DNA from 3 places in the Exiguobacterium sp. SH0S2 genome. Region 1 is predicted to be linked to each of the others. Evidence: predicted binding sites of a transcription regulator. Region 1 holds the regulator's gene; each other region holds the start of a gene.
The links. Region 1 encodes Rex, which represses fermentation and respiration genes when NADH is low (regulators of the CRP and FNR family bind a similar motif). Its sites were predicted from a motif close to TTGTGAAATATTTCACAA; they were not measured.
Positions count from the first base shown of each region.

Region 2: a site for Rex is predicted at 1,692-1,709, ahead of arcA (arginine deiminase). Genes of this name have one in related genera too.
Region 3: a site for Rex is predicted at 2,026-2,043, ahead of EVJ21_RS01575 (formate/nitrite transporter family protein). Genes of this name have one in related genera too.

Region 1 covers NZ_SJVB01000006.1:8,798-19,511, reverse strand. Annotated here, with positions in the region: gene EVJ21_RS13440 (hypothetical protein) at 1-197, opposite strand, end outside; gene EVJ21_RS13435 (ABC transporter ATP-binding protein) at 295-1,098, opposite strand; gene EVJ21_RS13430 (FecCD family ABC transporter permease) at 1,095-2,141, opposite strand; gene EVJ21_RS13425 (FecCD family ABC transporter permease) at 2,138-3,118, opposite strand; gene EVJ21_RS13420 (ABC transporter substrate-binding protein) at 3,244-4,179, shown strand; gene EVJ21_RS13415 (PspC domain-containing protein) at 4,264-4,446, shown strand; gene EVJ21_RS13410 (FAD-dependent oxidoreductase) at 4,486-5,832, opposite strand; gene EVJ21_RS13405 (YesK family protein) at 6,026-6,319, opposite strand; gene tatC (twin-arginine translocase subunit TatC) at 6,595-7,383, opposite strand; gene EVJ21_RS13395 (twin-arginine translocase TatA/TatE family subunit) at 7,387-7,605, opposite strand; gene EVJ21_RS13390 (redox-sensing transcriptional repressor Rex) at 7,605-8,261, opposite strand; gene EVJ21_RS13385 (ABC-F family ATP-binding cassette domain-containing protein) at 8,411-10,312, shown strand; gene EVJ21_RS13380 (hypothetical protein) at 10,309-10,714, shown strand, end outside.
Region 2 covers NZ_SJVB01000002.1:642,665-653,378, reverse strand. Annotated here, with positions in the region: gene EVJ21_RS07995 (solute:sodium symporter family transporter) at 1-60, opposite strand, end outside; gene mgtE (magnesium transporter) at 204-1,562, opposite strand; gene arcA (arginine deiminase) at 1,898-3,127, shown strand; gene argF (ornithine carbamoyltransferase) at 3,144-4,172, shown strand; gene arcD (arginine-ornithine antiporter) at 4,226-5,701, shown strand; gene arcC (carbamate kinase) at 5,717-6,679, shown strand; gene EVJ21_RS07965 (glycoside hydrolase family 31 protein) at 6,861-9,203, shown strand; gene EVJ21_RS07960 (Crp/Fnr family transcriptional regulator) at 9,325-10,014, shown strand; gene cydD (thiol reductant ABC exporter subunit CydD) at 10,143-10,714, shown strand, end outside.
Region 3 covers NZ_SJVB01000001.1:304,486-315,199, forward strand. Annotated here, with positions in the region: gene EVJ21_RS01570 (anaerobic ribonucleoside triphosphate reductase) at 1-936, opposite strand, end outside; gene EVJ21_RS01575 (formate/nitrite transporter family protein) at 1,128-1,967, opposite strand; gene EVJ21_RS01580 (50S ribosomal protein L25/general stress protein Ctc) at 2,176-2,823, opposite strand; gene mutL (DNA mismatch repair endonuclease MutL) at 2,988-4,784, opposite strand; gene mutS (DNA mismatch repair protein MutS) at 4,789-7,320, opposite strand; gene EVJ21_RS01595 (YlbF/YmcA family competence regulator) at 7,374-7,805, opposite strand; gene EVJ21_RS01600 (GNAT family N-acetyltransferase) at 7,908-8,336, opposite strand; gene EVJ21_RS01605 (phytoene desaturase family protein) at 8,353-9,816, opposite strand; gene EVJ21_RS01610 (hypothetical protein) at 9,959-10,465, shown strand; gene EVJ21_RS01620 (P-loop nucleotide/nucleoside kinase family protein) at 10,576-10,714, shown strand, end outside.

The DNA.
Region 1 (10,714 bases):
GTCACCGGTTTCAACTGCACCGCATCCTCAAATGAAAACGCCCCGTTGTCCTCACGCTTGATGACGACGAGTTGTTCAAACCCGATGAGCCCGTCGGCGTGATACTTTTTCAACTTGCTGAACGCCTGATACGAAATCGACTCTTCTGGAAACGTGAACGTGACGATATGGTACGGCTGTTTTTCCTTCTTACTCATGTTGGCTCCTCCTTTTACAAACACAGGGACACATCAGCTTTCTTTTAGTTCTTCCCCGGGTTCAGACGAAAAAAAACCTAGTCCGAAGACTAGGTGTTCAAGGACGTTTCTCATTCAATTCGTAATGCGAGTACGGGATACAGAGCGGCGTCCCGTACAGCGGGTCTTTCGTGACGACGACTTTTAAGCCGAAGACGTCGTTCATGAACGTCTCATCGACGACGTCGTTCGGACTGCCCTGACGATACACGTTGCCGCCCGCGAGTGCGATGACGTGATCGGCGTAACGACAAGCGAGATGCAGGTCGTGGAGCACCATGATGATCGTCTTGCCTTCCAACCGGTTCAACCGGTACATCAAGTCGAGGATCTCGATTTGGTGCGACATGTCGAGATACGTCGTCGGCTCATCGAGAAGGATTGTCTCCGACTCTTGGGCAAGCGCGAGGGCGATCCAGACGCGTTGCTTCTGCCCACCCGACAAGTTGCTGACGAGCGTGTCCCGGAGCGAGACCGTGTCTGTGAAGGCGAGCGCTCGCTCGACGGCGCGCTCATCGTCTTCCGAATAGCGCTTGAAGAACGTCTGATACGGATAACGGCCGAAGCGGACGAGCTGTTCAACGGTCAGGCCGTCCGGAGCGACGTTCACTTGCGGCATAAACGCCATGAGCCGGGCCGCCTCCTTCGCCCGGTAAGCGTCAAGCGGCTTATCGCGGAACGAGACCGTGCCTGCCAAAGCGGCGCGTTGCCTGGCGAGCGTCGATAAGAGGGTCGACTTCCCGCACCCGTTCGCGCCGATGAGCACGGTGATCTTTCCGTGTGGGATCGAGAACGTCAAATCGTCGAGCACCGTCTTCTGCTCATAGCCGATGGCGACTTGCTGTAAATCAAATGTATTCATCTCATGCTTCCTTTCATCATACGGCGAAGTAAATAGAAGAAGTACGGCGCACCGATGACGGCTGTCATCACACCGGTCCGGAGCTCATACGGATAAAAGATTGTCCGCCCGATCGCGTCCGCCAACACGACGATCGTCGCCCCGACGAGGAGTGTCGCCCAAACATAAGGCAGTTTCAATCCTTGACGGGCGATGTGCGGTGCCATCAGTCCGACGAAGCCGATGGCGCCGACGAAGGCGACACCGACGCCGGCAAGTAGGCACGACAACAAGAGTGTCCCCCGCTGGATCCCGCGCACCGGCACCCCGATGCTCGTCGCGACCGCCTCACTGATATGGAGCGGCCGGACGTGCCGTTCAATTAAGAAAGCGGCAAGTAAAAACAGGATCGCGAGCGGGACCATGATCGTCAGTTGCTTCCACGTCGCTGCGTACACCGTACCGGTCAACCATTGTTGGATATCGTTCTTCCGGTAAACGTTCGAGGCGAGCATCATGAACTGGACGATGCCTTGCGAGAAGATGCTGATCCCGATCCCGATGAGTGCGAGCCGGACCGGCGGGACACCGCGCTTCAATAAATAAAACAGAAACGCCCCGACCGCGAGCGCACCGGCAAATGAGGCGAACGGGATATAGGCGAGCGGGACGGACAATTGATTCGTCCGCTCGTCGGTGAAGACGGTGAAGAACGTCGCCGTCGCCACCCCTGCCCCGCCGACGATCCCGAAAATCTCGGGCGAGGCGAGTTCGTTCTTGATCGTAAGCTGTAACAAATGCCCACTGACGGCGAGACAAGCCCCGGCGGTGATCGCCATCAAGACGCGCGGCATCCGGAACTCGAAGACGATGAGCTCCGCGAACGCATCACCCGATCCAACGAAAAGTGCCCCGAGTGACCACGGCGTCAAAAACGTTTCTCCGATGGCGAGACCTAAATAAATGGCAATGATGAGACCGATAAGTAAAGCGACCGCCAAGACGATTTCACGCCTCCTGAGCGTGAACGAGAACGGGCCTTTTCGAAAACTGTATGATTTCATGACTTAAAGACTCCTTGTCTAGCACTGACGAGATAGATGAAGAAAGCTCCACCGATGACGGCGAGCACGACACCGACCGTGACTTCGCGGGGGAATAAAATGACACGTCCGAAAATATCGGCCGCGAGCAACAGCACACTTCCGAGCAGGGCGCTCCCGAGCAACCTCGCGAAAAACGCCGTACCGAACATGTACCTAGCGAGGTGCGGGGCGAGCAGTCCGACAAAAGCGATCGGACCGGCCAGCGCGACACCGAACGCCGACAAGATGACGGCGAGCGTCACGGCGACGAATTTCACAACACCGACGTTTTGACCGAGCGAACGGGCGACTTGATCACCGAGCGACAACGTCTCAAGTTCTTTACTGATGAAGATGACGAGCACGGTCGCGCCAATCATCCATGGCAAGAGCGTCGTCACGAGCGTCAGCGATCGTCCCGCGACCGACCCGGTCAGCCAAAATAGCACTTCGTCGAGCGCCCCTTCCTCATACGCGATAATCGATTGGGTGAACGAGCTGAACAGCGCCGCGAGCGATGCACCGGCGAGCGTCATGTACATGACGTTGCCACCGTTCGCGCTGAGGAGATACACGATGACACCGGCGATGAAAGCGCCAATGAGTGCGGCCGTCGTGAACGAGGCGATGCTGCTGAACCCGAACAACGTCACGAGCACGATGGCAAGACTCGCCCCGGCGTTGACGGCTAAAATATCGGGTGACGCGAGCGGGTTGCGCGTCACGAGTTGAAACAAGAGTCCGGCCAAGCCGAGGACACTCCCGACGACGAGGGCGACGGCGGTCCGCGGAATCCGGTTGTCCTCTAAGGCGATCATCGCCTTTGAAGATACGTCACCGCCTAAGCCGAGCACGTCTTCGTGACCGACCGGGATGACGCCGACCCGTAAACTGATATAACTCAAGATTGGTAATGCAATGATCAAGGCAAATAGTTTGATCCACGGTTTCATCATTTCCTCACTTCTTTCCTCCCCTACCATAGCAAAATCTCGCTGTTAGAAAAAGGGGTTGACAGTGATAATCATTATCACTTATATTCGGGAAGGAAAACTTACTATTCAAAGGAGACTTTATTCATATGAAAAAACTTGGATTAGCGTTACTTACGCTCTGTCTGACCGTCGTCCTCGCTGCTTGCGGCGGGTCGGAAGAGGCAAGCAACTCGAACGAATCAGAAGAAGCAGCGACACGCACGGTCGAGCACGCCATGGGCACGGCTGAAGTCCCAACAGAACCGAAACGCGTCGTCGTCTTGACGAACGAAGGGACCGAGGCGTTGATCGCCCTCGGCGTCAAACAAGTCGGTGCCGTCAAATCATGGAACGGTGACCCATGGTACCCGCACATCGAGTCTGAGATGACAGATGTGACGGAAGTCGGGACAGAGAGCGAGGTCAACCTCGAGGCGATCGCGAAACTCGATCCAGACCTCATCATCGGTACGAAACTTCGCCAAGAGAACATCTATGACAAACTGAACGCGATCGCACCGACGGTCATGTCAGAGACGCTCAAAGGCGACTGGCAAGAGAACTTCGCGCTTTACGCGAACGCCCTCAACCTCGAAGACAAAGGAAAAGATGTGTTAGCTGACTACGACCAACACGTCGAAGACACGAAAACTGAGCTCGGCGACGCCGTGAACAAAGAATTGTCGGTCGTCCGTTTCCTTCCTGGCGCGTCACGCATCTACTTCACGGACAGCTTCTCAGGCGTCATCTTAGGTGACGTCGGCGTCAAACGCCCAGCGTCACAAGACCGCACGGAATTCGCTGAAGAAGTCACGATGGAACGCATCCCCGAAATGGACGGCGACCATATCGTCTACTTCACATACGGCGGTGCGGACGGATCGAAGACGGCCGAAGAATGGCAGTCGAACCAGCTTTGGAAAGACTTGAAAGCCGTCAAGGCCGGTGAAGTGACCGAAGTGAGCGACGATACGTGGAACACGTCAGGCGGCGTCTTGTCAGCCAACGAAGTGCTCGACGAACTCGTCACCATCTTGAAATAAGCACAAGCGCGCCAAATCGGCGCGCTTTTTTTTATACACATATGGTAAAATTTACATATCAAATTCGAGATGGGAGTCTACTTTATGCAACGTGCTCTTCGAAAATCCGCGACCGACCGTTCTCTCGCCGGTGTCTGCGGCGGCATCGCCGAGTACTTCGGCATGTCCTCGCTCGGCGTCCGGTTACTCTTTCTTATCATGCCCGGAAACATCCTCGTCTACATCATCCTCGCCAACTCGATGCAGGACGCGCCACGTTACCTATAAAAAAAAGATTCGAAAGCGGCTGCTTTCGAATCTTTTGCGTTATGCGTTGACTTTGTCTTTCATCGCCGCGAGCGCTCCACTGTTGATGAAGTGCCACGGCTTGTTGTAGTGCGGCTGGAAGAAGAAGTCGACGTAGGCGAGCTCTTCGACCGTCATCTCGTTTTGGATCGCGAGCGACAACGTGTTGACCGCTTGCGTCATATCCGCTTTCGAGAGCACTTGTCCCCCGACGACACGATGTGTGCCGACTTCATAGACGAGTTTGAACTGGACCGGCTCCGACGTCGGCATGAACTCAGGACGGTACGCGTCCTCGATCACGACGCTCTCGACGTCGAGGCCGAACAATCCGGCCGCTTCTTCCGTGAGGCCTGACGAGGCGATGTTCCAGTCATAGAGACGGAGTCCCGACGTCCCTTGTGTCCCTTGGTAACGGACACGTGGTGTGACGAGGTTCTCGGCGACGAGCGTACCCATGCGGACGGCGTTCGTCGCGAGCGGGATGTAAGCATGTGTGCGCGCCGGGTTGTAGTAGACGGCACAGCTGTCACCGGCTGCGAAGACGTCCGGGTTGCTCGTGCGCATATATTCGTCGACGATGATGGCGCCGTTGCCGAGCATGTCGACTTGTCCTGCGAGCAGTCCCGTGTTCGGGCGGAAACCGACACATAGAATGACGAGGTCGGCTTCGAACTCACCTTTGTCGGTGACGACGTGCGTGACGTTTCCGTCTGTGCCGCGGAACGCTTCGACCGTTTGGCTGAGCTCAAGGTCGATACCGCGTGACGTCATGTCGGCTTCAAGTTGGTCCGTGAACGACTTGTCGAGGTACTTGTTCAAGATGCGGTCAGCACTGTCGATGAACGTGACGTGCTTGCCGTACACTTCGAACGCCTCGACGAGCTCGACGCCGATATAGCCGGCACCGATGACGGCGATATTTGTCGCACCCTTAGCCCGCTCGATGATGCGCTGAGCGTGACCATAGTTTTTGCAAAGTTCGATCCCAGTCATCTCGATGCCAGGTAGCGTCGGGACGATCGGCCAAGATCCTGTCGTCACGATCAAACGGTCGAACGTGTCATATACGTCTGCACCCGTCTCGAGGTTTTTGGCGTGGACCGTCTTCGCTTCCGCATCGATGTTCAACACGTCATGCTTCATGCGCATCGTCGCGCCGAGTTCTTCGAGCTCGGTCGGTGATGAGTAGAACAATTCTTCAGCGCGTTTGACGACGCCGCCGACGTGGAGGGCGATCCCACACGAGAGGAAGCTGACGTTGTCGTTCCGCTCATACACGGTGATGTCGAGATTGTCGTGCTTGGCGAGTAAGCCTTTGACTGCTGCTGTTCCTGCGTGTGTACATCCGATGACTGCGATTTTCATATGGTAGTCTCTCCTTTGAGTTGTAGGCAAGTTAGTGTTTGTGACAAATATCACATTCGCTTTCTGAACTTAGTGTACTATTTCACAAGAAGGTTTGACAATCCCTTTGCTCAGTTTTTCACGTAATTATGTCTAAAGTTTGAACGACGGTTATGACGACAAAAAAACCGCTCCGCGACCGGAACGGTTTTGATCATGAATTGGACGTGCGTCTCGCTTTCACCCAGTGATAGATGACGACACCGATATAGGTGACGAGCCCGATCACGTACAAACTGAAACCGATCAAACTCCAGCCCATCCCGTCCCAGCCCCGGACGAAGACGAGCCCGACCATGAACAGGACATAGCCCATCACCACGAGCGTCAACGGAAAGACGAGTCTCCGCCTGTATAGTAACTTCAAAAAAGATAGCACGACGAGTAAGAGCACCGTCGTCAACATCCCTGTGACGATGAGCGCGTCCCCGTAATATTCCCAAGCCATCGCTTCTCCCCCTGACGTGTGTTTGATTGGTTTCTATCTTAACATGTGACAAGAGTACTTCCTTGTTGCAGAAAAAGCGTTTACGACCAATATCACTTAGAACATGTGGTTTCAGTACGACATTTTGCGACCAAAAAGCACCGTTATGCCAACCGTGGTACTTGCCAACCGACAAGGAAAAACAGTCCGATCAACACGATGGCCAAGCCCCTTTTCAAGACACTTCCAGTTTAATGTACTCGCATAAAAAAACACCACGTCTCATGACGTAGTGTTCATTTCTCATTCATTTGCTTCATCAAATCCATCTGTTCTTTCACCATCGCCTCTTTCTCACGTCGGAGCACACCGCGGTACGTCACACGCGAGATCGATAAGCTGATCTCATATAAGAAGAAGAGCGGCAGCGACACCATGAGGTGCGACGTCAAATCCGGCGGCGTGATGAATGCCGCGATTACGAACAAGGCGAAGTAGGCGTACTTCCGAATTTTTGAGAGGAAGTACGGCGTCACGACACCGATGCGCGTCAAGAACATCGTCACGACCGGAAGTTGGAACAACAGTCCAAACGGGATCGTCAGTTGCAACAGGAACGTGAAATAGTTCGTCGCCCCGATGATTTGCGTCAGACCGAGGTCTTGCCCGAGGTCCGTCGAGATATCGAGGACGAGCGGGAACAACCAATAGTAGGCGAATGCGAGACCGATGAGGAACAAGATAAAGATGACCGGGATATAGGCGAGCGTCCATTTTCGTTCATTCGGATGCAGACCAGGTGCGACGAACGCCCACAGTTGATACAGTAGAAATGGACCCGATGCGACGAGCCCGATGACGAGCGCCAAGTTCAAGTAAATCATGAGCGGGTCCGCGACCCCAAAGGCGTTCAGCTCGAGCCCTCGTTCGACGAGGTCCGCCTGCAGATAGGCGAGCACGTATTTGACACTCGGCAAAGCGATCAGAAAGAAGGCAAAGACGACAAATGCCGACAGCATCAGTCGTCTCCGCAGCTCTGTCAAGTGATCGGACAGTGCCCGTTCTTGATCAGGTTGATGGCTCATGGCTTACTGCTCTTTCTTCTCAATTTCTTTCTTGTCGGTCTCATCGTGCTCTTTCATCATACCGTTCGTGGCATTTTTGAACTCACGGAGCGTCTGCCCCGCTGCCCGGCCGAACTCTGGCAATTTCTTCGGCCCGAAGAGGATGAGCGCGATGATGGCGATGACGAAAATACTGACGCCACCTGGGATACCGACGACGAGTGATGATTGTAGAAATTCCATTATTGATGGACCCCCTCAGCGGATGGATAGTGTTGCATAAAGTAAATGAGCGACTGGAGTTCGATCGACAAGTCGATATGATGGACGCGGACCGTGTCCGGTACAGTCAATCGCGCCGGCGTGAAGTTCAAGATCCCTCGAACGCCATAGCGGACCAAATCATCGGCGACCGGTTGCGCGTAGGCAGACGGGACCGTGAGGATGGCGACATCGATTTTGTTTTGCTTCATAATCTGTTCCATCTCATCGACGTGATGAATCGGGACACCTGACATCGTCGTGCCGACTTTTGTCTCGTCTGCGTCGAACCCGACGACGATATGTGTGTTATTGTTTTTAAGGAAGTTATAGTTGACGAACGCTGTCCCGAGATGACCGACCCCGACCAAGGCGACGTTCGTGATCTCGTCTTGATTCAGCGTCTTACGGAAAAATTCTAACAGATACTGTACGTTATAGCCATATCCCTTTTTACCGAGCGCACCGAAGTATGAGAAGTCACGGCGAATCGTTGCCGAATCGACCTTGACCGCCTCGCTCAGTTCAGCAGAAGAGACACGCTGTTTCCCTGACGAATGTAGGCTTTGGATAAACCGATAGTATAGTGGCAACCGTTTGGCTGTCGCTTGCGGAATCTTTGGTTCGTTTTGACTCAACGGAAAGAGCCTCCTTTTTACGACGCGTTTCAAACGAATCTGATTTCATACACCTTGATTGTAAACGAATTCACATAAGCACTCAATGAATATACCTGAAAAGGGGAAGAAATAAAGTATACTAAACAGAGAGAAAGGGGTTTTTTCACTTGATCCTACTGCAAGTCAACAACTTATCCAAATCGTTCGGCGTCGAGCCGATTTTAGAGAATGTCAAACTAGAAATCCAAGAAGGCGAACGCGTCGCCCTCGTCGGCCGCAACGGCGCCGGCAAGTCGACGCTGTTAAAAGTCATCGCCGGCGAGTACAACTATGACTCGGGCGACATCATGAAGCCAAAAGACGTGACGATCGGCTATCTCGCCCAAGACTCAGGATTAGAATCGAACGAGACGATGTGGAACGAGATGCTCACCGTCTTCACCGACTTGATCGAACAAGAGAAGACGCTCCGCCAGATGGAGCAAGACATGGGCTCGGAGCGGATCTTGAACGACCCGGCCGCCTACGAGCGTCTGCTTGCGGCGTATGACGAGGAGCAACACACGTTCAAAGACCGCGGCGGCTATCAGTATGAAGCGACAATCCGCTCGATCTTGCACGGGATGCGGTTTTACCCGGACGACTTCGAACGTCGGATCGATACGCTCTCAGGGGGACAGCGGACACGTCTTGCCTTAGCGAAGATGCTCCTGCAAAGCCCGGACCTGCTCATCTTGGATGAGCCGACGAACCATTTGGACATCGAGACGCTCAGCTGGCTCGAGAAATATTTGAGCGGCTATAAAGGTGCCGTCCTCATCGTCTCCCATGACCGTTACTTCCTCGACCGCGTCGTCTCGGTCGTCTACGAGCTGTCACGCAACCGCAGCCGCCGCTTCGTCGGGAACTATACGAAATTCCTCGAGCAGAAGGCCGCGCTTTACGAGCAAGAGAAGAAACAGTTCGAGTCGCAACAAGAAGAGATCGCCAAGATGCAAGACTTCATCCAACGGAACATCGCCCGGGCGACGACGACGAAACGCGCCCAAAGCGTCCGCAAGCGGCTCGAGAAGATCGACCGCATGGACGTGCCGGACGGTGACGAACGAAGCGCGGTGTTGTCGTTCTCGATCAAACGCCAAAGCGGGAACGATGTGTTGAGCGGCAGCGACCTCGCCATCGGCTACGAAGAACCGATCGCACAACACTTGCGTTTCCAACTGCAACGCGGCGAGTCGGTCGCCCTCGTCGGCCCGAACGGAGTCGGCAAATCGACGCTCCTCAAAGTGTTGACGAAACAACAACCACCGCTCACCGGTGACATCCGCTACGGTACCGGCGTCGAAATCGGCTACTACGACCAGGAACAACAGAACTTGTCGGACGCGAACCGCGTCATCGACGAGATTTGGAACGACTGGCCGCTCATGCGCGAGCAAGAAGTCCGCAGTCTGCTCGGCCAGTTCTTGTTCAGCGGGGACGACGTCATGAAACGCGTCCAAGAACTATCCGGCGGCGAACGGGCCCGGCTGACGCTCGCCAAGCTCAAGCTCGAGCAACCGAACTTGCTCGTCTTGGATGAGCCGACGAACCACTTGGACCTCGACTCGAAGATGATCCTCGAGAACGCGCTCGTCGACTATCCCGGGACGATCTTGTTCGTCTCCCACGACCGTTACTTCATCGACCGGCTCGCGACGCGTGTCTTAGAGATCACGCCGAACGGCATCGATGAGTACCTCGGCGACTACTCGTATTACGTCGAGAAGAAAGAAGAGCTCGAGGACCTTGCCCGGCTCGCCCGCGAGGAGACGAAACAAGTCGTCGTCAAGAAGCAGCGCGCCGACAAGGAACAGCAGCGCGAAGAACGCCGGTTGAAACAGCGGGTCGAAGAGATCGAGCTGACAATCGAGCGCCACGAAGCTCGGCTTGAAGAAATCGAGCAGCTGTTATGCGAACCGGACGTGTTCAACGACTTCGCCCGCGCCCAAGAGCTGTCGACCGAGTCCGACGCGACGAAAGAGTCGATCACGGAACTGTTCACAGAATGGGAGGAACTCCATTCATGATGCGTTCCCGTGCCATGCGGATCGATTGGATGCATGCGTTCCTGACCGGGTTCGTCTACATCGTGCCGAGTGGGACCGAGTATATCTCGGAACTCATCCGCGGCGAGGCGACGAACGTCCCGATCATTTTATTTTACTTCCTGCCGATTGTCGTCGGGTTTATCATCCAAACATGGTCCGGTATCATCATCAGCCTCTTCAGCGGCTTGCTTATGAGCACGTTGTTCATCCGGCTTGTCATTTGGCCGATCGATGTCACGGTGCATAGCTTTTATGCGCCTGGCTCGGTCTGGGGCCACTTTTATCGAGAGACGCTGTTCATGTGGGTGCTCGCGTTTATCGTCTACGTCGTGAGCCGGGTGAATATGTGGTATCGAAATAATTATCGACAACCGAAAAACT
Region 2 (10,714 bases), on a different contig from region 1:
GACGAGTCCCATGAATAAGGCTCCGGTCACTAATATGTATATAACTTGTTGAATCGTCACTATTTATCCCTCCTTGTATTACTTCTTATCTATAAGTACTTTTCGTAATTACCCGCCTGGCACGATAATTATTTCCCATCATCGCTTTTGTAAACAAACCGTAACAAAGCTCACACGAAAAAAGACACCTGAAACGTCAGGTGTCAGAAAAAGCGAAGCAATGAAGTGGCGACAGTGAAGTAGATGATCAATCCGAGATTGTCCACGACCGTCGTGATGAATGGACCCGAGGCCACGGCCGGATCGAGTTTCAGGCGGTTGATCAAGAGCGGGACGAGTGTACCGACAATCGTGGCAACGCTCAGTGAGGCGAAAATCGACAAGCCGACGATCATGCCGATCAAGGCGCTATCGTACAGGACCGTGATGACCCCGAAAATAACGACCATACAGGCGAGTCCAAGCAGGACACCGGTTCCGAACTCCCGGCGAATCATCTTGGCGACATTTTTCCGATTGATCGTGCCGAGCGCAATCGAACGTACGGCGACGACGAGCGACTGGGTGGCGGCGTTTCCGGCCGATCCCATGACGAGTGGCATGAAGACGGCGAGCAAAACGATCGTCTCGAGCGTATCTTCAAATCCACCGATCGTCGATGCGGTGATCATCCCGAGGAACATGAGGCTGATGATCCAAGGGGCACGTTTTTTCGCTGCCTCGACCGGGCCCATGTTGATGTCAGACGAGCCTTTCGTCGCGGACAGCTCTTCAAAGTCTTCGGTCGTCTCGCGTTCGATGACGTCCATGACGTCGTCGACGGTGATGATGCCGAGCAGGTGATCATCGCTATCGATGACCGGGAGCGCGAGCAAGTCATACTTTTGGACGGTTCGGGCCAAGTCTTCTTGATCGGCCATGACGTGGGCCGAAACGACCCGCCGCCCCATGATGTCAGCGATGAGATGGTCGAGCGGGGAAACGATCAAATCACGGAGCGACACAACGCCGACGAGACGTCGGTCTACATCGATTACATATAAATAGTAAATTGTCTCAGCTTCAGGACCGAGATCACGCAACTCTTCGAGTGTCGCCCCGATCGTTTTGTCGGCCTGTAACACGATGAACTCGGTCGTCATGATGGCACCGGCCGTATCATCTGGATAGCGCATCAAGTCTTTGACCTCGGTCGCCTCGGTCTCGTCCATCTGTTCGAACAGTTCGTTCATGAAATCGTCCGGAAGTTCGGTCATGAGGTCGGCGGCATTATCCGAGAACATATCGTTTAAGACGCTGACCGCATACGGGCGTGGCATTTCTTGGATGAACTGCTGTTGTTCATCGAGCTCTAATTTTTCAAATAAATCGGTGTACTCTTCAGGTGATAAAGCGCTGTATACAAACGCTCGATCGGGTTGGTTAAGTTCGATGAAGATGTCGGCCTGTTCACCCGGGTGAAGTGTTAAAAACACGTCGCGGAAATCGACCGGATCCCCTTTTTGGATGAGCGCTGTCACTTGGGCTTCATGACGCGCGCGTTCTGTACGTTCGATGGCCATCGACTCACTTCCTTTTCTAAAGTCATTTTTCGTATCCTGTCGTTATCGTACCTTAATTTGAAAAGAAAAAATAATGGATTTTATTCACAGTTCATACATCGTGTATCCATCCCAACCGTTGCTCTCTCCTTGTTCATTGATTCACAACCGTTTGTTCATTCAGTTTGACTTATATTGTATCCATTTTTTTGTGGAATCGACCACAATCAGAACGTCGGAATTACCCGCCTCGGAATCGGGTAAGTTGATAATGTAAGGGTAGAAACACACCCGAATCACTAGGAGGAAGCGAGATGATATCGATGACGGATCAATTGACCGCACGGGATACAACGCTGAAACATCCGATTCACGTGTATTCAGAAATTGGTGAACTAAGGACTGTACTATTGAAGCGTCCAGGACGCGAACTTGAAAATTTGACGCCGGAGTATTTGGAACGACTCTTGTTCGACGACATTCCACATTTGCCGGTCATTCAAAAAGAGCACGACTACTTTGCGAGCGTGCTACAAAACCGGGGCGTCGAGGTGCTCTATTTAGAAAACTTGATGGCAGAGACACTATCGCTGCCTGGCGTACGTGAACGATTCGTCGCCGACATTCTTTCGGAATCAAAATCGAATATTAACGGTTCATACGAGACGCTCAAAGAGTATTTACTCGCTTATGATAACGAACAGTTGATCGAGACGGTCATGGCCGGTATCCGTAAAACCGAGATCAAGCGCGAAAAGCGCCGTCATCTGCACGAGATGATCGAGGACACGTATCCGTTCTTTCTCGACCCGATGCCGAACCTGTACTTCACGCGCGACCCGGCCGCGGCGATTGGGAACGGCTTGTCGATCAATCGCATGAAAGAACCGGCGCGTCGCCGCGAATCACTGTTCACGCAATATATTATGAGATACCATCCACGCTTTGCGAAGCATGATATCCCGATCTGGTCGGATCGTGACTATCGGTTCGCGATGGAAGGCGGGGACGAACTCGTCCTATCAAAAGAAGTCGTCGCCATCGGGATATCGGAACGGACGACCGCCCAAGGAATCGAGCGCGTTGCCCTCAACTTGCTCGCGAACGGGGGCACGTTCAAGAAAGTCATCGCCATCGAGATTCCGAAGTCGCGTGCGTTCATGCACCTTGATACCGTCTTCACGATGGTCGACCACGATAAGTTCACGATCCATCCGTTCATCCAAGGACCGGGCGGCAAGATGAACATCTTCGAGCTGACGTTGAACGCGGAAGGTGAGCTGCACATCACGCAACACACTGATTTGTTGAAAGTGTTGAAATCGGCTCTCGGCCTAGAGGAAATCGTGTTGATCCCATGTGGTGGGGGCGACCCGATCGCTGCGGCGCGCGAGCAATGGAACGATGGGTCGAACACGCTCGCAATCGCCCCAGGTGTCGTCGTTACGTATGACCGGAACTACGTTTCGAACGAGCTGCTCCGTTCAGAAGGGGTCGAAGTCATCGAAATCATGTCGAGTGAGTTATCACGAGGCCGTGGAGGCCCACGTTGTATGAGTTGTCCAATTATCCGTGAAGATATTTAACGAGGAGGAGACACACATGTCCACAACGTTCAACTTTGATTTGAAAGGTCGTCATTTTTTATCGCTTAACGAGTTTTCGCGGGACGAACTGAACTACTTGATCGACTTATCAGCAGCGTTCAAACGTCAAAAGAAACAAGGGATTCCCCACCGGATTTGTGAAGGCAAGAACGTGGCGCTCTTGTTTGAAAAACCGTCGACACGGACGCGCTGTGCGTTCACAGTTGCGGCAATCGACCTCGGCATGCATCCTGAATACCTCGGGAAATCGGATATCCAGTTCGGAAAAAAAGAATCGGTCCGTGATACGGCGATCGTGCTTGGACGCATGTTCGACGGCATCCAATTCCGTGGCTTCGCTCACGAAACGGTGGAAGGTCTTGCACGGGATGGCGGGGTCCCGGTTTGGAACGGTTTGACGGACTTGTATCATCCGACGCAAATTTTGGCCGACTTCTTGACCGTCAAAGAACAAAAAGGTGATTTGGCTGGCATTCGTTTCGTCTACGTTGGAGATGGACGCAACAATATGGGCAACACGCTGTTGATCGGTGGTGCCAAAGTCGGCATGGACATGCGAATCTGTGCGCCGAAATCGCTCTGGCCGTCTGACGAGGTCGTCGATTACGCGCGTTCGGTCGCGGCTGAAACAGGAGCACGCATCACCTTGACGGAGAGCATCGACGAAGCTGTCGCTGATGCGGACGTCATCTATACCGATGTGTGGGTATCGATGGGCGAAGAAGCTGAATATGAAGAACGGATCAAGCTCCTTCATCCGTACCAAGTGAATATGGACATGGTCGAGAAGACCGGAAATAAAGACGTCATGTTTCTGCATTGTCTGCCGGCGTTCCACGATTTAGAGACCGAGGTCGGGCGAGCGATTCATGAACAATATGGACTGAAAGAGATGGAAGTGACCGACGAGGTGTTCCGCAGCCGCCATTCATACGTGTTCGATCAGGCGGAAAATCGGATGCACACGATCAAAGCCGTCATGGCGGCGACACTCACCGATACGTTTGAATGGCTCGAACGCTGACGAACGAGGAGGCATGTCCTCCTCATTCGTACTAAACGGAAGGGATGAGTTATATGTCTACCAAATTAGATCATGACTCAAGTGGTTCGGCTGGTGCAAGTCCTGGCAAAAAAGATCAACGGTTAGGTCTTGGTGCACTGACAGCCCTCGTCGTCGGTTCGATGATTGGAGGGGGCGCCTTCAACTTGGCGGCCGATTTGGCCCAAGGCGCGAACGCCGGAGCTATTTTGATCGGGTGGGTCATCACCGGTATCGGGATTATCACGCTCGGTCTCAGTTTTCAGAACTTGACGATGCGTCGCCCTGATCTAGACGGCGGGGTATACAGTTACGCTCGCGCCGGATTTGGCCAGTTCGTCGGCTTCAACTCGGCGTGGGGCTATTGGTTATCCGCTTGGCTCGGTAACGTTGCCTACGCCACACTATTGTTCAGTTCGGTCGGTTACTTCTTCCCGATCTTTGAAGGTGGTCAAAACATCGCCTCGATTATCGGCGCCTCCATCATGTTGTGGCTCGTACACTCGTTGATTTTACGAGGCATCCACGAAGCATCGATGATCAACATCATCACGACAATCGCGAAACTCGTTCCGATTTTTGCCTTTATCACCATCACCTTGTTCTTCTTCAATATCGATAACTTCACGTTCGACTTTTGGGGCCAAGGCGGCTTCTCGTGGGGCAGTGTGAGAGACCAAGTCGTGTCGACGATGCTCGTCACGCTTTGGGTATTCATCGGTGTCGAAGGGGCGGTCGTCTTGTCGGGCCGGGCCCGTAAGCGCTCGGACGTCGGGAAAGCGACCGTCATCGGCTTACTCGGTACGCTCGTCATTTACTTGCTCATCTCGATCATGTCACTCGGATTGCTGAACCCTGAGAGCGTGGCGAACGCTTCGCAACCGGCGATGGCGTACTTGCTCGAATCGGCTGTCGGACCGTGGGGCGCGATGCTGATCAACGGGGGCCTCGTCATCTCGGTACTCGGTGCTTGGCTTGGATGGACGTTGCTTGCGGCGGAAATCCCATTTGTCGCCGGTAAAGACGGTGTCTTCCCGAAATGGTTCACGAAAGAGAATAAAAATAACGCACCGGCCAATGCACTCTGGCTCACAAACGGGTTGATTCAGTTGTTCCTCTTCACCTTCCTGTTCTCAGACGCTGCTTATAACTTTGCGTTCTCACTCGCTTCGAGCGCCATCTTGATCCCGTATGCGTTCTCGGCGTTCTACCAAGTCAAAGTCGCCAAAAACGGGATTGGCTATGATGCCGGGGAACGTCGGACGCGTGACCTTATTATCGGTGCGGTCGCCTCGATTTACGGGATCTGGTTGATCTACGCGGCCGGTATCGACTATTTACTGCTCACGACACTTCTGTATGCACCAGGGACGCTGCTCTATATTAAAGCGCAGCGTGAGAACGGAATTAAGACGTTGACGAAAACCGAATGGATCGTGGCTGGTATCTTGACCGGACTCGCGATCTTGGCAGTCGTACGGATTGTATCAGGCAACATCTCAGTCATATGATCGGGGGAATCGAGCATGCGTAACAAACGAGTAGTCATCGCCTTAGGCGGGAATGCGATTCAACAAGGAAAAGATGCGACGGCGGGCGCTCAAATTCGGGCCGTCGAGGCGACGGCCCAGTCGTTGGTCGCCCTTATCGAAGAAGGCGTCGACGTCATCATCACGCACGGGAACGGCCCTCAAGTTGGAAACTTGATTTTGCAACAGGCGGCCGCGGACAGTGCGGCGACGCCGGCGATGCCGCTCGACGTCTGTGGGGCGATGACGCAAGGGATGATTGGGTATTGGTTCGAGAACGCCCTCACGAAGGCGCTTCGGTCGCGCGGCCTCGAACGTTCCGTCGCCCCGATCGTGACGCGGTGTGTCGTCGATCCGAACGACAGTGCCTTCAGTCACCCGACGAAGCCGATCGGTCCCTTCTATTCAGAAGCGGAAGCGTCGGTGCTCGAACGGTCGACAGGTCATGTGTTCAAAGAAGATGCGGGCCGCGGTTATCGCCGCGTCGTACCAAGTCCGTACCCGACAGCGATTTGTGAGCATACGGTCATCCGTGACCTCGTCGACAACGGCCACATCGTCGTCGCGTCCGGCGGTGGCGGGATTCCCGTCATCGACACGCCAGACGGATACGTCGGGGTCGAGGCGGTCATCGATAAAGACTTTGCCGCCGCGAAGCTCGCGGAACTCGTCGAAGCGGACATGTTGCTCATCTTGACGGCCGTCGAGCACGTCTACGTCAATTTCGGGACGACCGAGGAAGCCGCGTTAACCGAAACGACAAACGAGCAACTCGAGACGTATATCGCCGAAGGTCAGTTCGCACCGGGCAGCATGTTACCGAAAGTTCGGGCCGCCTTGCAGTTTGCCGAGTCGGGAACGGGACGCGTATCCGTCATCACGTCGCTCGAGCAGGCGCACGCTGCTGTCCGAGGAGACGTTGGGACGAGAGTCCGGCTCGCTGCGACGCTCCAACAATGATCAACGCCGTAGACATCTCGTCTACGGTTTTTTTTGTGCATAACGCGGACTGGCCGTTTTTGAACCGCGAACAAGGGGAAGGGTTGTTGTATGTCAAACCTGACATTGCTATCATCATCTGTGTAAACGGTTGCAATAATATGGGGGAAGGATGTGACGAAGAGCGGCAACGCTCGAACTTATGCGTCTATTTGAACAGGAGAACGTATACACAAAGCAAATGAAGCCACTTGCAGATGAACGTGCCGTCGTCCAAGGGAGCTGCTATCGCTTCACGGTATTGACGAGCCAGTTGATCCGGATGGAGTACGCCGAGGACGGTGTGTTCGAAGATCGACCGACCCAAGTCGTTTGGAACCGGGACTATGACGTCCCTGACTTCCGGATCATCGAGGACGAGAGTGAACTGCAAATCATCACCGATCACGTTCATCTGTATTATACGAAAGGACCGTTCGCGCCGAACACGCTCTACGTCGACGTGAAAGGGAACTTTAGTACGTACTATAGCCGCTACACGTTCAACGGCCCGGAACGGACGCTGAAAGGGACGGCCCGAACGCTCGATCATGTCGATGGAGCGACCGAGCTCGGGGAGGGGATCGTCTCCAAGCAAGGCTATGCCGTCATCGACGACTCGGACTCGTTTCTCATGACAGACGACCGCTTCGTTGAGCCGAGACGAAAAGGCATCCATGATTTGTACTACTTCGGCTACGGGCACGAATACAAGCAAGCGCTTCACGATTTTTATAAGCTGACAGGTCCGACACCTATGTTGCCGCGAAAAGCACTCGGCAACTGGTGGAGCCGCTACTGGCGCTATGACGAGACCGAATACAAAGGCCTCATGCGTCGGTTCAAAGAGGAAGACATCCCGTTCTCGGTCAGCGTCATCGATATGGACTGGCACGTCACCGACGTCCCTGAAGAGTACGGGAGCGGCTGGACCGGCTACTCATGGAACAAGAATCTGTTCCCGGACCCAAAAGGCTTCTTGACGTGGTTGAAAGAAGAGAACCTGCTCGTCACGCTGAACTTGCACCCAGCCGACGGGGTCCGGGCGTTCGAAGACCAATACGTGGCGATGGCCGAAGCGATGGGGCTCGACCCGTCGAACGGGGATCGCATCCCATTCGATTTCTCTGATAAACGCTTCATCCAAGCGTATTTTGAACAGATGCATCATCCGCACGAGGTAAACGGCGTCGATTTTTGGTGGATCGACTGGCAGCAAGGGTCGACATCGAAAATGGAAGGGCTCGACCCGATGTGGATGTTAAACCATTATCATGCGGCCGATATTTCCCGGGACGGAAATCGTCCGCTGATCTTCTCGCGTTATGCCGGACCGGGAAGCCATCGCTATCCTGTCGGTTTCTCGGGAGATACGCTCATCTCTTGGGCATCGCTTGCGTTTCAGCCTTACTTCACGGCGACGGCGTCGAATATCGGTTACGGTTGGTGGAGCCACGACATCGGCGGGCATTACCGAGGGTCGAAAGACGATGAGCTCGCCGCGCGCTGGGTCGCGTTCGGGGTGTTCAGCCCGATTATGCGCTTGCATTCGACGTTCAGTATCTTTAACGGCAAAGAGCCGTGGCGCTTCGGTCTCGAGTCCGAAAGGTCGATGAAGTCGTTTTTACGACTCCGCCACCAACTCATCCCGTATTTGTACACGATGAACCGGCGTAATCATCAGGATGCGCTCCCGCTCATCCTCCCGATGTATTACGATCATCCCGACGAAGAAGCGGCGTATGGCGTGCCGAATGAATACTACTTCGGCAGTGAACTCGTCGTATCACCGATCGTCGAGCCGATGAACAAGCGGCTTCACGTCGCGGCGACGAACGTCTGGTTGCCGACAGGCGATTGGTTCGACTTCTTTACGGGTCATCGCTACGAAGGTGATAAGTCGATCCGAGTGTTCCGTGGGCTTGACGAACAGGCCGTGTTCGCGAAAGCTGGAGCGATCGTCCCGCTGGCCGCTCATCGCTCTGGACGCAACGACACCGACAACCCGACCGATCTCGAAGTCGTCGTCTTCCCAGGGGCATCGAACACGTTCACGCTGTATGAGGATAACGGGACCGACCGGGCTTATGAGACCGGAGCTTACGCCGAGACGACGTTCACCCTCGACTGGGACGAGCGCAGCCTGCACGTTCATGTTACGGGTGACACGTCCGTCTTACCGTCAGACCGGACCGTCACATTACTCGTACGCGGGGTGACCGGTTCGGGTGAGTATAAACCGGAGACGCAGACGTTACGACTCGAACTCGGTAAAATTGATGAGGAAGTGACGGTGTCGCTCCCTGTCGAGGTGACGAACAACGGTCATCGACTGGAGCGCCTGTATCGCTTCATTGACCGCGCCGAGATATCTTACGATTTGAAAGACCGCCTCTACCGGATGGCGGCGTCGAAGACGAGACTCGAAGCGTGGCTGTTTGATCTCCATGCGCTCGAACTCGAACGCGATTTGCAAGATGCGATCATGGAATTGATGCTCGACTGAGGAGAGGGGGCAACCCCTCTTTTGTCTTGTCAGAAAACTGTCGGAATTTGAAAGCGTTTTCACAAGATGGGTCTCGTATACTAAAAGAAAGATGAACAGTTCGGGAAGCGAGGGATTGATCATGAGACAGCAATGGACAGTCGACGATTTAAGACAACTCGATATCTTCAATAAATGCACGAGCCGCGAGCTAGAGAGCTTGCTACCGCACGTATACTGTCGGACGTACCGCAAAGGGCAGCTTTTATTCATGGAAGGCGACCCGCGTGAGCGCGTTTACTTTCTAATCAGTGGGTATGTGAAGCTCGAGCGGTGCAATGAAACGGCGACCCATCAATACACCGACTACTTGAAGCCGAAGCAGCTGTTTCCGTACCGGGGACTGTTGACGGAAACGTATTACCAACATTCGGCGGAAGCGCTGACCGATATTGAAGTCATTTATATGCCGACGGATCGCTTTGAAGCGCTTGTCTCAAGAAATGCGACGATGCTCTTGCATATCGTCGGTCAGATGAATCGAATCCTTGACCTTCACGAACGCCGTGTTCAGGAAATCATCACGCCGAGCGCGAGCGACCGGGTGATCAATACGATCCATTACTTGATTGAAGACCTCGGAGAAAAAGAAGCCGACGGTGTGCGCGTACGTTGTCCGTTCACGACAGTTGAAATCTCGAGACTGTCGGGGACATCGCGCGAGACCGTGTCCCACATCTTGTCGCGACTGCGAAAAGAAGACATTCTCCAGTTCGACGCCCGTCAACTCGTGACGTTGCACCCTGAGTATTTCGAACAAGCGACACACTGACGCCACGCTGCATTCGTGGCGTTTTTTTTGCACGTCTCGATAAGCGAAGCGTTCGCTATGGACACTTACATCAGTTATAATTAGTGAGAATCATCACAAAGAAAAATTGTCATGCACGTTTAGAAAGGATGAACGCAGTGAAACGACTGCAAGCTCTCGCTTTGGCCGAGAAAGGACATATCGTCGGGCTCGTCATCGCCGCGGTGATGATCGGGTTGTCCATCTTGGCTCAGGCTTATTTGATCGTCGACGTCGTCGACCGAGTATTTTTAAAAAACGAATCGTTCCAAAGTGTCATCCCGTCTCTAGGTTGGCTCGTGCTCGCGTTGCTCGCACGTGCCTTGTTCGGGTATGTCTCGGGACGTATCGGTGCCAACTTGTCGGAACGGGCGAAGCGGACGCTTCGACGTCAACTGCTCGACCGCTACACATCGAATCCAATCGAGACGTCTCTATCCGGACAGTCCGGGAAGAAAGTCAGTGTCTATATGGATGCGGTCGATGAGGTCGATGCTTACTTTAGCCAGTACTGGCCCCAAGTCATCCAGACATCGATCATCCCGCTGCTCATTCTCGTCGTCGTCTTCAGTCAGCACTGGATCTCAGGTGTCATCATGATGGTGACCGCGCCGTTCATTCCAATCTTTTTCATCATCATCGGTATCGCGACCCAGAAGAAGTCTGAAGAGCAGATGGAGAA
Region 3 (10,714 bases), on a different contig from region 1:
TCCGATCGACGTCTCTGCCCCATGACGGTTTCCCATCACCCGCGTCCGGCAGCCCATATAGGCAACTTCCGAAGCATGTGTCCCGTCATAGTACTGAAGGTTGAACGGCGCATCGACGAACGAGAAGTTCGGGAACAACCGCTTGCCCGTCACGCGGCATGCGTGGCGGAACAAATCGACGTTCGGGTCCCCGTCATTGAAATTGACGCCTTCCTTTACTTTGAAGATTTGAATCGGGAAAATCGGCGTCTCCCCGTTGCCTAATCCTCGCTCTGTCGCTTTTAATAACTCGCGGATAAACACCCGTCCCCACCGACTCGTGTCGGTGCCGTAGTTGATCGACACGAACGGAACTTGACCGCCGCCGCGCGAATGCATCGAGTTGGCGTTATGGATAAACGCCTCGCACGCCTGGTACGTCGCCGATACGGTTTCTGCTTCAGCAATCTGCTGTTGTTGCTCCACCGTCAGCTCAATCGGTAGTCCGTTCAACCGCTCGAGTTGACGTTCATACGTCTTCTCGACGTAAGGAGCGAGATCGACGTCAAACATCGGGAACGCCTGTCCCCCGTGCTGCATGTTCTGATTCGCTTGAAGAATGATCGAGGCGAGCGCCAGCGCCGAACGAATGTCCTGCGGGGGACGAATCGTCCCGTGTCCGGTGTGGAACCCGTTCGCGAGTAACTCTCCGAGCGGGATTTGACAACACGTCGTCGATCCGGTCACATAGTAATCGGCGTCATGCACATACAAGTAGTTATCACGGATCGCTAGACGTGACCGTTCCGACAATAGGTACGTGGTCGATAATTGTTTTGACACTTCTGAAGATATGCGCGCTAGTTTGCCGAGTGGCGACTTCCCGTCGACGTTGGCGTTCTCTTGGATCAAATCTTGATCTGGTAGCACACAGACATCGTTATAAAGCTGGAGCATGTTCACTCCGCATCACCTCGCTATATATTGATTATTTAACGGCTGATAACCGATAAAAATTCTATATATAGATTATGTCACGTTTTATCGATTTGAGGCACGTCGATATTGTGACAGTTGCAACCGATCCCGAACGTAAAAAAACAGCCGAATCCCTGATGTGGGCTCGACTGTGCGTTTCGTGATGTATGTCATACTTCTTTGGCTGGCTTGACGATTTTCAGTTCGACTTCTTCTTGCTCTGACTCTTGTGCTTCACGCAATCCTTTAGCGTTCAACCATGTATAGATCGCTCCCATGAATAACGCGCCTCCGATAATGTTTCCGAACGTAGCCGGAATCAAGTTGTGGATGGCTCCAGCAAAGCTGATTGCTTCTGGATGCGGAACAACGAGTGTGAGTGCGAACAAGACGAAGTTGGCGATGACGTGATCAAACCCTGAAGCAAAGAAGACGGCTACTAGGAAGATCATCGAGAAGATTTGGGCAAATTCATTTTTCATCTGTTTCGGCAAGAAGATGGCGAGACAGACCATCCAGTTACAGAAGATGGCTCTAAAAAAGATTTCGACTGTCGTATGATGCATCTTGCTCTCGACGACGGCAAATAACCAGTTGTTCATGCCGAGCTCTTGAATGACTCCAGTCGGCGCGAGCAACAAGGCGAAAAGAATGCCGCCGAGCGCGTTCCCGACGAAGCAAAGCAACCAGACGAGCATCGTATCACTCAGCGTCGTATAGCCACGCATCGTTGAAGTCGTAAAATACATCGTATTCCCGGTAAATAGTTCAGCGCCTCCGTAGATGATCATGACGAGCGCGATCCCGAACGAGAATCCCCCGATGAGCGTCGTAAATGGTGAATCTACAAGATACATGCCGTTGACGACTTTTAATGTGAAGATTGATGCGAACCCGATAAAAATCCCCGCGAGCATTGCCCGTAAAAAATATTCCATCGGCCGATAGTGAATCATCGCTGAGGAAGCCTGTGCTTTCTTCCGTAATGATTCGAGTGCATGGATTTCCATTGATGCCATGTCACAAACCCTTCTTTCTGTTTAAATGAACCATATAATAAGAACAAACATGTGAAATCATTAACAATATAAGCCCGGAGCGACATTTTTGCAACTGCCCATTCGAACTGTTGACATACTTTTCACATCGTAATCGGTTACATTTGTCGGATTTGTGACTAAAAAAAGCGACCCTTCGTAAAGGGCCGCATGAAACCAATTATTCTTTCTCAGAAGACTCTGTCGTCTCATCAGTCGATGCTTTAGTCGATTTTTCTGGAGCTGAAGCTTCTTCACCTTCAGTTTCCTCTTCTTCGACTGCTACCGGCTCGTTCACTGATGCGATTTGAAGATCGCCTTCAGATAAGATTTCGTAATCTTTATTCTCTGGAATATCAGCAACTGTGAGTGAGTCACCGATCTCTAGCTTGCTAACGTCGAGCTCGATCCGCTCTGGGATGTTAGCAGGTGTTGCCGAAACAGTGACTTTATAGAGTGCTTGCGACAAGAAGCCGCCTTCTTTGACACCTTTCGCGTCGCCGACGAGTGTGACGTCTGCTTCAACTTCAGTTGCCTCATCCATTTTGACTGCCATGAACTCGACGTGCTTGTATGTGTTCGTGAACGGGTCAACTTCCGTCCCGTGAACGAGTGTGTTTACTTTCTTGCCGTCGATGTTGAGTTCGATCAAGGCGTTGTCTCCGTGTTCACGGAGAATCTTGCGCAATGCCATTTCTTCAAACGCGACTGGTGTGCTTTCGACTTTGTAGCCGTAAACGACACCAAGTACTTTTCCTTCTTTACGTAAGTTTGTTCGAACCGAACGTGGTCGTAATTCTCGTGTCGTTACTTTAAGCGTGTCTGTCATAATCATTTCCCCCTACTGGTTTATGAATCATGTCTACATCTTGAGGGTGAGGCAGTGTGAACTCCACCTCTCAACCTCGATGTGTTTGACGACATGTGTATATTGTTCCCATAGCTAAGCATCCATAAACGTTACAGTCGGTTAAATTAAGATTACAACGTTTGTCACATGACACGTTTGAACAACTTCTCGAGTTCATACGTACTCCACTTCACTAAAATCGGACGTCCGTGTGGACACGTATACGGAGACGTCGTCTCGCCAAGGTCGCGGATCAACTGTCGCATCATCTCGAGGTTTAACGGATGGTTCGCTTTGATCGATCGTTTGCACGCCATCAGGATCGACGCCTCTTCGCGATATTTAGCGATATCGATTGATCGGTCCCGAATCGCCATCTCGATCAAATCACGGACTGTCCCTTCGAGATCGTGCTGCGGGTACCATGTCGGGATTTCCCGGACGAGAAACGTATTGCCTCCGAACGCCTCTAAATCGAGGCCCGCTTCTTTAAGAAGCGGGACGACTTCTTCGATCGCAAGCGTCTCTTGTTGGGTGAACTCGAGCGTGAGCGGCAACAGCAACAACTGATACTCTTTTTCAGGCTGGCCGAGTTGGTCATAAAACAGCTCGTACTTGATGCGTTCTTGGGCGGCGTGTTGGTCGATGATGTACATGCCATCGTCCGCGCCGCAGACGATGTAACTCGCATGGAGTTGGCCGATGACGTCGAGCGCCGGCAGCCGGCGTTCCGCCTTTTCAACCCCCGGTTCTTCTGACAGCACTGTTTCGACCGGTGTCTCTTGAACGAGTGGTGTCGGCGACCAGCGACTCGGAGATGTCACCGGATCGCGTGGAATCGGATAGTTCCATGCGCTCGGCTCAACTGTTGTGTCTGAGCGTTCGACGGTGAAATCAAGCTTCGATTGCTCTGTCGGAACGGACGGCTGTCTTGGTTTGACCGACGGGATCAACCGTTGCTCCCGAAGTGTCAGCTGAACCGTCTCCCGGATCAGTTGACAGAGTTCCTTCTCTTTTGACAGCCGCACTTCCCGCTTCGTCGGATGGACGTTGACATCAATCAGCATCGGGTCCATGTTCACTTCGAGCACAGCGATCGGGTAACGACCGATCGGCAGAAGCGTATGATAGCCTTCGAGCACGCTTTGTGTGAGCGCGAAATTTTTGATGCTCCGCCCGTTCAAGATCAAAGTCACATACTGTTTATTTGAACGCGTCACTTCGGGCCGCACGAGGTGAGCACTCAAGCTGTAGTCATTCGTCTTGCTCGACGCCGTCACGATTTGGGCGGCGACTTGCCGACCGTAGATCGCGAGCATAACTTGCTTGATGTCCCCGTTCCCGTTCGTTCGGAGCAGCTCCTTGTCTTCATGGAAAGCCGTCAATCGAACTTCTGGGTGTGACAAGGCGATCCGGTTCAACGTGTCGGTGATGCTCGCGAGCTCGGTCGCAGACGTTTTCAAGTATTTCAAACGGGCTGGCGTATTATAGAACAATTGACTGACCGTGATCTCTGTCCCGACGTTCGCAGCAGTCGGTGTTTGCTCGATCACGACGCCGCCATGTAGCGTCATCTCAAAGCCGGCCTCATCAGCCCGGCGCGACTTTAACGTGACGTGACTGACCGATGCGATCGAGGCGAGAGCCTCGCCCCGGAATCCGAGCGTCCGGATCCGGAACAAATCATGTTCGTCTCGTATCTTGCTCGTCGCATGTCTTAAAAAAGCACGGGCCGCGTCATCCTCATAAAAGCCGTGGCCGTTATCCCGCACTTTGATGAGCCGGATCCCGGCCTCTTCTAGCTCGACTTCCACTTTCGTCGCGCCGGCATCAATCGCGTTTTCGACGAGTTCTTTCACGACCGATGCCGGTCGTTCGACAACTTCCCCAGCCGCAATCCGGTTGGCTAACTGTTCTGACAACTCTTGAATGATTCCCATCGACTCACCCTTTCTTCGCAGACTGTTGGAGCGCATAGAGCGCCTGCATCGCCTCGATCGGGTTCATCGCTAAAAGATCGAGCTCGAGCAATTGTTGTTTTAACTCATCTTTTGTCTCGAACAAAGAGAGCTGAGCGGTTTCATCGCTCGACTTCTTCGTTATCGGGTCAGTCGGGGCAGCGCCCCGCTCTTTCTCTTGTTCGAGCTCTGTTAAGATCGTCCGGGCTCGTTCGATGAGCGATTGCGGCAAGTCGGCCAGTTCCGCGACGTGGATGCCGTAAGACTTGTCGGCCTTGCCTGGATGAACTTCATGCAAGAAGACGACGCGTCCGTCGCGTTCGATGGCGCGGACGTGGACGTTCTCGAGCGTCGGGATCGTCGTTTCGAGGACGGTCAGCTCATGATAATGCGTCGAGAACAGCGTCTTCGCGCCGATTGAGGAGGCGATATATTCGACGATCGCTTGCGCGAGCGCCATCCCATCATACGTCGACGTCCCGCGCCCGATCTCATCAAGCAAAATCAGGCTGTTCGCCGTCGCCTCGGTCACGGCCTGGCGCGTCTCGGTCATTTCGACCATAAACGTGGACTGACCGCTCACGAGGTCGTCCGCTGCCCCGATGCGAGTGAAGATGCGGTCAAACAGCGGCAGTTCGGCCGCCTCGGCCGGGACGAACGATCCGATTTGGTGCATGATCGCGATCAACGCGAACTGGCGCATGTACGTCGATTTACCGGACATGTTCGGTCCGGTGATCAACAGCATCTGACGCGAGTCGTCAAGCGTCAAGTCGTTGGCGACATAGTCACCGCGTGGCAGAACCGTCTCGATGACCGGGTGCCGGCCGCGATCGATTTGAACGTTTGCGGACGCTGTCGGACGCACGTAGTCCCGCTTTTCGGCGACGATCGCCAAAGCGAGCAGGACGTCAAGTTCACTGAGCGACCGTGCGAGCTGTTGCAACCGTTTCGTCTCGAGTTTGACTCGGTCGCGCAGTGTGACGAACAAGTCATACTCGAGCGTGCAGCTCTTCTCTTCCGCACCGAGGATGAGCGCTTCTTTTTCTTTCAGCTCGGGCGTGACGTAGCGTTCGGCGTTCGTCAGCGTCTGTTTCCGCTCGTACCGACCTTCTTCGAGTAAACGGGCGTTCGCTTTCGTCACTTCGAGATAATACCCGAAGACACGGTTGTAGCCGATCTTTAATGACTTGATCCCGGTCGCGATCCGCTCTTGTTGCTCCAGGTTCGCGATCCACGACTTCCCGTTCGCTTTCGCTTCAAGCAACTGATCGAGCTCTTCAGAATAGCCTTTACGAATCATTCCGCCTTCTTTCGTCGAGATCGGTGGAGATTCGACGAGCGCCGCTTCAAGAAGCGCCGCCAAGTCTTCGAACGTGTCCAAGTCTTCATGGATATGATGCAACCGGCTTGATGCGACCGCTTCGAGCATCACGCTCAAAGCCGGGATGCGTGCTAGTGTGTCGCGCAATTGTACGAGATCGCGCGCGTTCGCCGTCCCGTAGCCGACTTTCGCGACGAGCCGCTCGATATCATAGACGTGTTTCAATTCGTCCCGGAGTTGGTCGCGCAGCATGAAATCGTCAAGTAAGTTCTCGACCGCGTCTTGACGCTCATGGATCGCTTGCTCTGTATAGAGCGGTTGTTCGAGCCAACGCTTTAAAAGACGTCCACCCATGGCGGTCGTCGTCTCGTCGAGCAGTGATAAGAGTGAGCCTTTCCGTTCTCCGGACCGGGCCGAGCGGAACAGTTCTAAATTGCGTGCCGTATTCGGGTCGAGCTGCATGTGGGCCTCGACCTCATAGGCGATCGCCGGCTGCAAGTGGTCGAGCGCCCGCTTTTGCGTCCGTGTCAAATAGGCGTACAGCAAATCAAACGCGCTCACTTGGGCGTCGTCTTTCGCCGATGCGGACAGTTCGCTCGACCGGCGTTCGACTTGAATCGACAGCGGGATCCCGAGCGGCTGCAACATGTCCGCGAGCTGATCGTCATCGACTAATATCTCACTCGGGATCAATCCTTCGACTTCACGGAGGACCGCTTCTTTCGTCGGCAACGTCGTCAGCCAAGATTCACCTGTTGTCACGTCACCACGGGCGACCCCGTAGGTTTCACCAACTTTGGCGACTGCGACCAAATAACGGTTGTCTTTGTCTCCGAGCGCGGCCATGTAAGTACCTGGCGTGATGACTTGGATGACTTCCCGCTTCACAAGGCCTTTTGTCGCTTTCGGATCTTCCATCTGCTCGCAGATCGCGACGTTGAATCCTTTTTCGATCAACTGCTCGATGTAGACGGCTGCCGAGTGATGCGGGACTCCACACATCGGGATCGGATGCTCGGCGTTTTTGCCGTTTTTCGCGGTGAGCGTCAATTCGAGTTCTTTCGCCACGATTTGGGCGTCTTCAAAAAAGAGCTCGTAAAAGTCACCGAGCCGGTAAAATACAAAGGCGTCAGGATAATCCGCCTTGATTGAAAAATATTGCTTCATCATCGGTGTCTGATGTATCGCTTCCATTTCGTCTCACCTCTATAAAGTAGAACAGCTGACCAAAGGCCAGCTGTTGTTTTTTAGTATCCGCAACCGCCGCGTGATTTCTCCGCTGCCATGCCGCTTCCTGTTTTACCTGCGAGTACGTCGCCTTCCGTCGCTTCGATGATTCGGTCCGTCACCGAGTTGGCGAGCGTCACCGTCACGTATTGAAGGAGGTCGTTCACTTCGACTTGTGTCTCTTGGAACGCCTGGACGACCGGAATCGAATCGAGTTCGTCCATCGCCTTGTCGATTTTTAGTTCGACTTTGGCAAGCGCTTCGGTCTTGCCGTAATGTTTGCAGTTGACCGCTTCTTTTTGTAAATATTTGATCCGTTTGATCAACGTTTGGACGCGTTCACTTTCGTTCACTTTCGTTTCCGCTTCTTTGAAGCGGGCCACTTCTGGAGTCTTTGCCAAAAGGTCGGCTAATTCTTTCGCTTTTTCAATTACTTGTTGGTCAGTCACCATCGTAAACCCCTTTGCACGCTATAATGTTATCGCACGTTTTCATGTGCGCATGTATTCCTCAACATTCTACCATGAACTTCTGGCGAACGGTACCGCACTGCTTTAGGAAGATTTTGTTCTTTCCCGCGTCATATCAACATGCGGGATACCGTCTTCTAAGTATTCTTCACTCGTTCGCGAAAAGCCGAAACTCGCATAGAACGGTTCGACGTATGTCTGAGCTTGTAAGTAGAGCTCGACGGACCCGAAGTCAATGACAGCTTCTTCCATTAGCCTGCGCGAGTACCCTTTGCCTCGATGTGACGCTTTCGTGACGACACGACCGATGGCGATCGGCGTTTCTTCGACGAGAACTCGGAGTGCGGCGACCATCACACCGTCTTCTTCGATCCAGTAATGATGCGCCGTGACATCTTTCCCGTCGACTTCCTGATACGGACAATCTTGCTCGACGACGAACACCTCGGTCCGCAGCGCCAACAGATCATACAGTTCTTTCGTCGTCAGCTCATTAAATGTTTTCTTATGCATGACACCGTCTCCTTCATTATAGCTTTGCACCGAGCGCACGTCCGACGTGCAACCCGCTCGTCATTGCCCCGATCGTCCCCGCTCCCGGGAACACCGTATCCCCGCACACGAAAAAGTTCGGTAGCGTCGTCCGATAGCTCGCGGCATGGAACAGAGCCTGACGCGGTGTTTGTGCATAGCCGCCGACAGCACCGTGCGGTCGTCTCGTATATTTCACCCACGCTCCTGGACCCCCGGGAAGGAGGACCGCTGATTCGCCCGTCCAGTCCGGAAACGCCCGCTTCACGGCCGAGATGAGACGCTCGGTCCATATTGCTTCTAGTTTCTCATAGGTGGCCCTGTCTTTCCAATCGTCCCACTCTGATAAATCGATATGCGTCGAGACCGTCACGGTCCGTTCGGGGAGAGACGTCCGTAACACGTCGTCCTCGGCCGACATCGAGATGAAGGCATGGCCGGACGGCAAGTCGTCCGTATACACTTGTTGGAATAAGGGCCGGTCCAGACAGACGCGCTCGGGCAACGTCACGTATAGACTGAACGTGCCCCATTGCGATTGCTTCAACTGACGTCGATATTGCCCGGCAAATCGACGCTCGTCAGCACCGCTCAGCAAGCGCTGTGTCGCCTCGAGCGGGATCGCGGCAACGACGACGTCGACGATCTCAAGCCGGCCCCGGCGATCGGTCAATAACCAGCCGTCGGCGACGCGCTCGATTTTCATGATTTGACGACCGAGCAGCGTCGTGCCTCCGCTATGTCGAATCGATCGTTCCAAGGCGTGGGCGAGTGTGTACAATCCACCTTCGACGTAAAATGCCCCTTCATGATAAATCGATAGCGCGACGGTCGCGAGCAAGTGACTCGCCTCGCGTGCCCCCGTCTGTAAACTATCGAGTAAAATGCCATCGATGAATTGCTCGAACGGTGTCCCGCCCAACCGATGACGTCGCAACGTTTCATGTAGCGGACGATATAGTTTTACGAGTGCCGCTACTTGATTCGGCCGAAATCCGCGAAATGCGGTCAGCGCATCGTCAAGCGTCCGGAGCGGTAAAGCCGGCAATCGCTCGAACAGCGGTCGGATTCTATCAAAATCCGTCCATACTTCTTGAAAAAATGACCGGATATCCGACTGCAGTTCCGGAAACTTCATACTCAGTTCATCGAGAAACGCTTGGCGCGCTTGATAGTAGACGACCGTTCGATCACTCAGATGGACATGCATTACTTCGTCGAGCTTCTCGACTGCGACCGCCTCGTCTAAGTAGTCGAGCACGCGTTGATGGAGTCCGCCTCGTTCGAACCCCATCCCGAGCGTCGCCCCCGCCGGGAAACGGTAGTCCCCGCGGTCAAACTTACCGGCACATCCGCCCCATTCACGCGATGATTCAAACACGATCACGTCATGTCCCGATCGACTAGCGAGAGCCGCCGTGGTCAACCCGGCAATTCCCCCGCCGATAACCCCAATCTTCATCCCAATCCCCTCCTGAATTCATCATACATCCGGTCGTCCTATTTTTGACGATTGAACGTGCTGCTCGTGACATTTTTCAAGTGTCAGGCAGGGTTCTGACAAATTATGGCGAAAAAACTCGATAAAGGACAGGTGAAGCCATATGCAAAGTCGGGTCATCATTTATTTGCTCATCCCTATCTTGATCTTTATCGGGATTCTCATCACACCGCCATCGGAAGAATCGCAAAAACTCGCGACGATGACGGCCGTCAACATTCAAGAGATGATTCCATATGAACGAGAATACACGGCGCAAGAAGTTTTATTCGAAGCGAATCAAAACGATCATGAGGCCGTGATTGAGGAATGGCGGCTCGAACGTGGGGCCCGAACGACGTACAGTTACGTACTACGGCTACAAGGTTTCGAGACAGTCATCCAAGTTGACGCCGGTGCGGCTAACACCAGGTCTGACGGCTATTACGCGATGCAGGCCCACAGTCCCATTTATGAGGCGGACGAGCCGCTGTCGACCGGCTATCCGCTCGTCCTTTTTGCCTCGGAGCAACGGCTCGTACTGAGTCAGATGGAAGTCCGGGTCATTTACGAAGAAGACGGAGCGTTGAAAAAATGGAACATCACCGCAAAAGAAGACATGAACAAATGAATGAGATTGACGACCTCGTCTGCTTCGTTGACGAGGCGATGTTGCCGTTCGGTGGCAGGTTATTCGCCGGTTTCAGCCGTGGTAAATCAAACGAAAAGTAAGGTGAGACCATGTTCTTTTTACAAATGTCCGGATTTCCGGGCTCAGGCAAATCGACGCTGGCCCGTGCCATCGCGCCTCAGCTCAATGCGGTCATCGTCGACCATGACGTGACGAAGACAGCCTTGCTCGAATCAATGGTGGATCATA